DNA from 2 places in the Promicromonospora sp. NPDC023805 genome. Region 2 is predicted to be linked to the other one. Evidence: riboswitches for the same ligand, from Rfam matches in the RefSeq annotation. Region 2 holds a riboswitch; the other holds the start of a gene.
What was found. Region 2 has a riboswitch for FMN ahead of ribD (bifunctional diaminohydroxyphosphoribosylaminopyrimidine deaminase/5-amino-6-(5-phosphoribosylamino)uracil reductase RibD). Riboswitches for the same ligand answer to the same signal wherever they lie in the genome.

Region 1 (4,165 bases), on a different contig from region 2:
CAGGTACAGGCTCATCAGCTTGAAGGTCAGGTCGACGTCGCGGAGCTGCGCCACCTCGAGGGCCCAGCGCGACGTGATCCAGGCGAAGGGGCACATGGGGTCGACGTAGACGTCGACGACGGGCTTGGCAGCGATCTCGGTCACGCGCAGCAGACTACGCTCACTGCGTGACCGGGATCCGTTGGGCGAGTCTCGCCACCGTCGTCGGCGGTGGGGTGATCTTTCTGGTGTGCCTTGTCGGAGTTGTACTGGGTCATCCGTGGTCGGCGGTACCCGGTGGCCTCGGCCTCCTTATGGCCGTGCGCGAGGTGCGCTACCTGCACAGACTCCGGTCCGGCAAGATCTCGAACCCGGAAAACTAGCGCCTTGACCACCACGTATCGCTCAAGGATTTTTCCCGCGCCCCGAGGGGTACGCGGTAGCCTGCCTGGCATGACCGCCGTCCGTACCCACACGCATGCGCAGGCAGTAGACGTCGCGGTGGACCTGTTCACCCGGCAGGGGTACGAGGGGACCACCGTCGAGGAGATCGCCGACGCCGCAAAGGTCAGCCGGGCCACGTTCTTCCGCCGGTACCGCTCGAAGGAGGACGTGGTCTTCGCCGACCACGAGCTCCTGCTCGAGGAGGTGGTGGTGATGCTGGCCGCCACCCGCCCCGACGCCCGCACCAGCGAGGAGTCCGGGCACGACCTCGGCCGCGCCTGGGACCCCGACATCGACCCATACCTTGAGGTGTGCCGCGCGGCACGCATGGTGTTCGACCACCACGTGGGCCAGCGCGAGACGTCGCTCGCCCGGTACGCCCTGCTGCAGCAGGTCCCTGCCCTGCGCGACCGCGAGCTCATCACCACGCACCGCTACGAGCGGGCGTTCACGCACTACCTGCGCGACACGCTGCCGCCGGAGCGGTCGACGTCCACGGCGTCGATAGCGTTCGCGGCGTCCGTCGTCGCGGTGCACAACGCGATACTGCGGCGCTGGCTGCGCACGCCGTCGCTCGAGCTGCGGCCCGAGCTCGAGGAGGCGTTCGCCGACCTGCGGCGGGCCGCCGTCCTCGGCGCCGCGGGCCACGCTCCGGCGGGCGGCGGCGGCGCGCCGTCGGGCCGCCGTGTGGTCGTGACCGTCGTCTCGGGGGGTGCCGGGCCGGACGAGGTGGCTCGCGCGGTCCGGGAAGCCCTGGCCTAGCCCGCTCGCGCCGGATCTTCCGCGCGGGAATGGGGTCGTGGCATCCTGTGTTCCGCTAGCAGCAGTGAAGTAGCTCAAAGTGCAGCAGATGCACACGTGCTCCGGGGTCGGTGAAATTCCGAGCCGGCGGTGACAGTCCGCGACCCGCGTCGCTCCTTCGGGAGAGGCTCGGTTGACCTGGTGAAACTCCGGGACCGACGGTTAAAGTCCGGATGGGAGGAAGCACGTGCGGCGCGCGCCGCCACCCCTCGGGGTGCCGTCTCGCGCCGTCGTCGGTGTCCTTGTGGCGCGCCGACCCTCACCCCGGAGTCCCCGTGTGCGGACCTTCGGAGAGGGAAGAGACATGGACTGGTTCCGCGCCGCCTACGATGCGACGTTCCTGGTCGCCGACCAGCAGATCTACTGGCGCGAGGTGATCGGCAACCTGTTCGGCCTGGCGTCGGCGCTCGGCGGCCTGCGCCGCAAGGTGTGGGCCTGGCCGGTGGGCATCGTGGGCAACATCCTGCTCTTCACGGTGTTCATGGGTTCCTGGTTCGGCGACGCGACGCGAGCGGACATGCTGGGCCAGGCCGGCCGGCAGATCATGTTCATCGCCGTGTCGATCTACGGCTGGTACCGCTGGCGCCAGACCCAGCGACTGGGCGGCGTCGGCACGGTGGCGGTGCACCCCCGCTGGGCCTCCTGGCAGGCCCGCGTGGGCCTGGTGACCGGCATGTTCGCCGGCACGCTGCTCCTCACCCCGCTCTTCCGCACCCTCGGCTCGTACGAGCCGGTCTGGGCCGACGCCTGGATCTTCATGGGCTCCGTGCTCGCGACCTACGGCATGGCCAAGGGCTGGGTCGAGTTCTGGCTGGTCTGGGTGGCCGTCGACCTGGTCGGCGTCCCGCTGCTGTTCTCCGCCGGGTACTGGGCGACCGCCCTGATGTACCTCGTCTACGGCCTGTTCACGCTGTTCGGGTTCTTCGCGTGGTGGCGCATCAGCCGCCGTGAGAGCGCGGAGCCGGACGAGCCAGCGGTCGCCACCGCCTGAGGGCGTAGCGTCGGGCTCCGTGACCTCACGGGACCGCACGGCCAGGATCGGGATCGTCGGCTCGGGCTTCCGGGCCCGGACCATGCTGCGGGTGCTGCATGCGCTGCCCGACCACTTCGAGGTGGTCGGCATTGCCACCCGCAACGCGGCGGACCGCGCGGAGCTGGCGGCCCGCGGCCTTTCCGCCGCGGGCCTGCCCGGGCTTCCCGCGCCCGCCTACGCCTCGGTGCCCGAGCTGCTCGCCGGCGGCCGGCCCGACGTCGTCCTGCTGACCCTGCCGGCGGGCGCCGCCCAGCCGGTGATCCGCGACCTCGCCGCCGCGGGCGTCCCCGTCCTGACGGAGACACCCGCGGCGGGCACGGTCGAGGAGCTGACGGCGCTGCAGCGACTCGTGGACGACGGCGCCTGCGTGCACGTCGCCGAGCAGTACCGCCTGGAGCCGCTGGTCGGGGCGCAGCTCGCGGTCGCCGGCTCGGGGCTGCTGGGGCCGGTGACTGACGCGCACGTCGCCGTGGCGCACGACTACCACGGCGTCAGCGTGCTGCGCCGGGCCCTGGGCGTCACGTTCGAGGACGCGACGATCACGGCCCGGCGCGATGCGCGCCGCGTGCTGCCGAGCCCCAGCCGCGCGGGCGATCCCGAGGACCTGGACCTCGTCGACACGGTGCACGCGACCGCATGGCTGGACTTCGACGGCAGGCTCGGCACCTACGAGTTCGACGACGTCCAGTACCGCTCCTGGGTCCGCTCCCCCGCGTTGCTGGTCCGCGGTGAGCGCGGCGAGCTGCGCGACGACGTCGTGCGGCACGTCGGCGCCGACGGGCTCCCCCGGCGCTCCACGCTGGAGCGGGTGGCCGCGGGCGGGGCTGGCAGCCACGAGGGCCTGTTCCTGCGCGGCTACACGCTCGACGGCGACTGGCTGTACCGCAACGCCTTCCGCCCGGCCCGCCTGCCGGACGACGAGCTGTCGATCGCGCGCATCGTCGCCGACATGGCTGACCACGTCCTGCTCGGGGCGCCGTCGCCGTACTCGGTGGCCGAGGCCGCGCAGGACCAGTACCTCCAGCTCGAGGTGCGGCGCGCGGCGGCGTCGGGCGAACGAGTGCGGACCCAGCCGCAGCCGTGGGCCGACGGGCGGGCCTGCCGCCATGCCGACCAGGCCCAGATGTGAGACCTAGTATCGTTTGACCTGAGATCCAGTACCGGAGCACCATGGAACCATGACTCAGACCCCAGGTGTGACGGCGCCCGACTACGACGTCTCGCAACCGCTCGACATCGACTTCGCCGGCGCCTTCGCCGACGTGACGGAGGAGGAGCGGGCACACCAGCTCGCCGTCCGCCAGTTCGTGCAGGACGAGGTCCTGCCGGTCATCGACGGGTACTGGGAGCGGTACGAGGTCCCGCTGGACCTGGTCAAGCGCATGGCCGAGCTGGACTTCCTGCGCGACGGCGTGGACGTGCCCGGCTACCCGAAGATCTCCAAGATGGCCGAGGGCCTGGCCGCGATGGAGATGTCGCGCGGCGACGGCTCGGTCTCCACCATCTGCGGTGTGCAGGGCGGCCTCGCGCTGCGCTCGATAGTGATGCTCGGCTCCGACGAGCAGATCGAGAAGTACGCGGGCCCCATGGCCCGCGGCGAGATCCTGGGCGCCTTCGCGCTGACCGAGCCCACGCACGGCTCGGACTCGGTGGGTCTGGAGACGTCGGCAGTGCCAGAGACGCGGGACGGCGTAGAGGGCTACGTCATCAACGGCGAGAAGAAGTGGATCGGTCTGGGCTCGATCGGCGACATCTCTGTCGTGTGGGCGCGTGGCGAGGACGGCCAGGTGCACGGCTACATCGTGCCGCAGGACGCCCCCGGGTACGAGGCGACGACCATCGAGGGCAAGGTCTCGCTGCGCGCCATCCACCAGGCGCACATCGTGCTGAACGACGTGTTCGTCCCGG
Region 2 (4,165 bases):
CACCACGCGCCTCCTGCGCGCCTTTGCCGACACCGGTCCCCGCGACCTGCCCGCCCAGCCGCTGGACCCCCTCACCGCACGCGAGGAGGAGGTTCTGCTGGCGGTGGCCGTCGGCCGCACGAACACCGAGATAGCGCGCGAGCTGTTCGTCACGCTGAGCACCGTGAAGTCCCACGTCGCGAACCTGATGACCAAGCTGAGGGCGCGCAACCGCGTGGAGGTGGCGCTCTGGGCGTACGACACGGGGCGTGTCCGCCCGGCGCACTCCACGCGCCGGCCCTGACCCGGTCCTGACTCGGCTCTGACTCGGCCTGCACTCGTACTTTCGGCCAGGCCGAGACTGGTCCGCGGGCCCATGACCCGCAGGGGTCTGGCGGAGCAGGCTCGCACCATGACCACATCCCAGGTGACGACCAAGCTCACCAGCCGCCGCCAATGGCTCGTTCCCGCAGGCCTCCTCCTGCTCGCGCTCATCCCCGCCCTCGGCGGCGCCGTACGCGTCTCCGAGCTGGCCGCCGACCCCTTGGTCACCGCTGACAACGCGCGGTTCGTGACCCAGCCGATCCCGGTGCTGGTGCACATCGTCTGCGTGACCGTCTACAGCATGCTGGGCGCTTTCCAGTTCGTCCCGAGCCTGCGCCGGCGCGGCTGGCACCGGTTGGCCGGCCGCGTCCTGTTCCCCGCCGGGCTCGGGGTCGCGCTGACGGGGCTCTGGATGACCGCGTTCTACGACCTGCCCACCAAGGACACGGTGGTCGTCAACGGGGTCCGCTATGTGGTCGGCGTCGTGATGGTGGTGTCGCTGGTCCTCGGGGTGCGCGCGGCGCTGCGGCACGACTTCGTGGCGCACCCGGCGTGGATGATGCGGGCCTACGCGCTGGCCATGGGCGCGGGTACGCAGGCACTGCTGCTCGGCCCGTACGTCGTGTTCGCGGGCATACCGGGTCCGGTCACCAACACGGTGCTCATGACTGCTGCATGGGTCATCAACGCGGCGGTCGCCGAGTGGGTGATCCGTCGGCGGCGGATCACGGCCAGGGTGTGACGGGGTGTGACGCAAGCCATGCCGACGTCCGCGAGGTTTATGGCATGCTGGCACGCAGCAGTACGCACACGTGCTCCGGGGTCGGTGTAATTCCGAGCCGGCGGTGACAGTCCGCGACCCGCGTCCTCCGCAAGGAGGGCCGGTTGATCTGGTGAAACTCCAGGACCGACGGTGAAAGTCCGGATGGGAGGAAGCACGTGCGGCGTCGCCGTCCCCTGGGGCGTGCGTCGTCGTGACGTCGTGCGCGCGGGCAGGGCCGGTTGGCCTCGTCCGCGCCCCGTCGTCCACCCCGGAGCACCCAAGCTCGGGGAGGACAGCATGACCCAGCCACCGCAGGGCCGCGCCGCGGCATATGCGGCCGCGACGTTCGGGACGACGACGCTCCGGACCACCATGCGCCGCGCTCTCGCGCTGGCCGCACAGGGCCCGGCCTACGGCCCGAACCCGCGCGTCGGCTGCGTGCTGCTCGACCCGGGCGGTCACCCGGTCGCCGAGGGCTTCCACCGTGGCGCGGGCACACCGCATGCGGAGGCGGCTGCGCTGGCCGACGCACGTTCGCGTGGCGTCGACCCGCGGGGCACGACAGCGGTCGTGACGCTCGAGCCCTGCGCCCACCACGGCCGGACCGGACCCTGCGCCGACGCGCTGATCGACGCCGGCGTCGCCGAGGTGCACGTCGCGGTCGCGGACCCGAACCCGGTGGCGACGGGTGGCGCGGCCAGGCTGCGCGCCGCAGGGATCGAGGTGACGACCGGCATCCTCGCCGACGAGGGCGAGGAGCTGCTGCGCCAGTGGCTGCACGCCGTCCGGACCGGACGTCCCTACGTGACCCTCAAGCTCGCGACCAGCCTCGACGGGCGGGTCGCCGCCGCGGACGGCACGAGCCGCTGGATCACCGGCCCGCAGGCCCGCGCCCACGCCCACACGATCCGCGCGCAGGTCGACGCGATCGCCGTCGGCACGGGGACCGCCCTGACCGACGACCCGTCGCTCACCGCACGGACGATCGACGGCGGCCTCTTCGAGCACCAGCCGCTCCGGGTCGTCGTCGGCCGTCGCGCGGTGCCCGCCGGCGCTCGCCTGCGCGGGCCGGGCGGCGCCCTGCTGCAGCTGCCCGAGCACGACCTCGACGCCGTCCTCGGCCGGCTCGCGGAGCGCGAGGTGCGCCACCTGCTCGTGGAGGGCGGCCCCACCCTGGCGACCGCGCTGCTCGCCGCCGACGCGGTGGACGAGCTCCACGCGTACGTGGCACCCGTGCTGCTCGGTGTGGGCGCCACCGCCGTCGGCGACCTGGGCGTCACCACTATCGGCGACGCCGCACGCTTCACCACCCACGACGTGACCCGGCTCGGCGACGACGTGCTCCTGGTAGCGCGTCGGGCTCAGCCCGCCCGGCCCACGGAGGCCACGGCGGCCACCGAGTCAGTCCAGCCAGTCCAGCCCGGCCGGCTCAGCCGGCACACCAAGGAGGAGATCTGATGTTCACCGGAATCATCGAGGAGCTCGGCTCCGTCGTCGCGCTCGTCCGCCCCGATGGTGACGACGGTGCGGACGCCGTCGTGACCGTCGCCGGCCCGCTCGCCGCGTCCGACGCCCGACCTGGTGACTCGATCGCCGTCGACGGGGTGTGCCTCACCGTCGTCTCCGTGGCGGACGGCTCGTTCGTCGCGGAGATCATGCCCGAGTCGCTGCGCCGCAGCTCGCTCGGCGGCCTCGTCCCGGGTTCGGTGGTCAACCTGGAGCGCGCACTGCCCGCGAACGGCAGGCTGGGCGGGCACGTGGTGCAGGGGCACGTCGACGGCATCGCGACGCTGGTGCGCCGCACGCCCGGCCCGCGCTGGGACGACCTGGAGTTCTCCGCTCCCGCAGCCCTCACCCGGTACGTCGCGGAGAAGGGCTCGATCGCGCTGGCGGGCGTCTCGCTGACCGTCACGTGGGTGTCCGACGGCGGCTTCGGGGTGTCGCTCATCCCGACCACGCTCGCCGCGACGACGCTCGGCAGGCTGGTCCCGGGCGACGTCGTGAACGTCGAGGTGGACGTGCTCGCGAAGTACGTCGAGCGGCTCCTTGCAGCAGGGGTGTCGGTGCCGGGCGGGTCGGTCGCAGCGGATGCGTCGGTCGGCGTCGGCGACCTGACCGGGGCCGCACGATGAGCACGGTGAACGCCGCGGGCCCGGCAGAGACGAACGAGGCAGACACGAACCTGGTCGAGCGAGCCCTTGCAGAGCTCGCCGCGGGGAGGCCCGTGCTGGTGGCCGACGACGCGGGCCGGGAGAACGAGGTCGACGTCGTCTTCGCCGCGAGGACCGCGACAGCCGAGTGGGTCGCGTGGACTGTGCGGCACTCGTCCGGATACGTATGTGCGCCGATGCCGGCCCACCGGGCGGACGCGCTCGGGCTGCCGCTGATGGTGGAGCGCAGCGAAGACCCGCGGAGGACGGCTTACACGGTGTCCGTGGACGCTGCTGTGGGCGTGACGACGGGGATCTCGGCGTCGGACCGGGCGCTGACGCTGCGGACGCTAGGCGACCCCGCGTCGGGCGCGCGGGACCTGATTCGGCCGGGACATGTGCTTCCGCTACGGGCCCGCGCCGGCGGGGTGCTGGAGCGAGCCGGGCACACAGAGGCCACCGTGGACCTGGTGCGGTTGGCGGGTGGTGCAGCGCGAGACCTGGGCGAGGTGGGCGCTATCGCGGAGCTGGTCCGGGACGACGGTGCGGTGATGCGGCTGCCCGAGGCTCGTGCCCTGGCGGAGGAGGCCGGTCTGGTGGTGCTGACTGTTGCTGATCTGGTGGCGTGGCGCCAGACGCACGACCCGGTCGTAGTGGCGGATGCCGATCCTGGCGTGCGCGTGCACCGGGTTGGGGAGGCGTCTTTGCCGACGCGGCACGGGGAATTCCGCGTAGTGGCCTACCGCGATCTGCGTTCTGGTGCGGAGCACCTCGCGTTGATGCCGCTGGGCTCAGCGCACGATGGCACGGCGGGTAGCTCGGTGCGGGGCTCGCTGGTGCGGGTGCACTCGGAGTGCCTGACGGGTGACGCGTTGGGTTCGCTGCGGTGCGACTGCGGTCCGCAGCTGCAGGCGTCGTTGGCAACCGTGGCCGCCGAGGGTGGTGCCGT

Region 1: it holds a riboswitch for FMN, as region 2 does, so the genes downstream of both, pnuC (nicotinamide riboside transporter PnuC) here and ribD (bifunctional diaminohydroxyphosphoribosylaminopyrimidine deaminase/5-amino-6-(5-phosphoribosylamino)uracil reductase RibD) in region 2, are expected to answer to the same signal.

What each region holds. Positions count from the first base shown of each region.
Region 1 covers NZ_JBFAAH010000019.1:16,631-20,795, forward strand. Annotated here, with positions in the region: gene AB0F70_RS18390 (disulfide bond formation protein DsbA) at 1-144, opposite strand, end outside; gene AB0F70_RS18395 (hypothetical protein) at 168-362, shown strand; gene AB0F70_RS18400 (helix-turn-helix domain-containing protein) at 433-1,185, shown strand; FMN riboswitch at 1,278-1,415, shown strand; gene pnuC (nicotinamide riboside transporter PnuC) at 1,529-2,215, shown strand; gene AB0F70_RS18410 (Gfo/Idh/MocA family oxidoreductase) at 2,235-3,386, shown strand; gene AB0F70_RS18415 (acyl-CoA dehydrogenase family protein) at 3,436-4,165, shown strand, end outside.
Region 2 covers NZ_JBFAAH010000024.1:33,967-38,131, forward strand. Annotated here, with positions in the region: gene AB0F70_RS21035 (response regulator transcription factor) at 1-283, shown strand, start outside; gene AB0F70_RS21040 (DUF2306 domain-containing protein) at 392-1,045, shown strand; FMN riboswitch at 1,112-1,246, shown strand; gene ribD (bifunctional diaminohydroxyphosphoribosylaminopyrimidine deaminase/5-amino-6-(5-phosphoribosylamino)uracil reductase RibD) at 1,439-2,524, shown strand; gene AB0F70_RS21050 (riboflavin synthase) at 2,524-3,198, shown strand; gene ribB (3,4-dihydroxy-2-butanone-4-phosphate synthase) at 3,195-4,165, shown strand, end outside.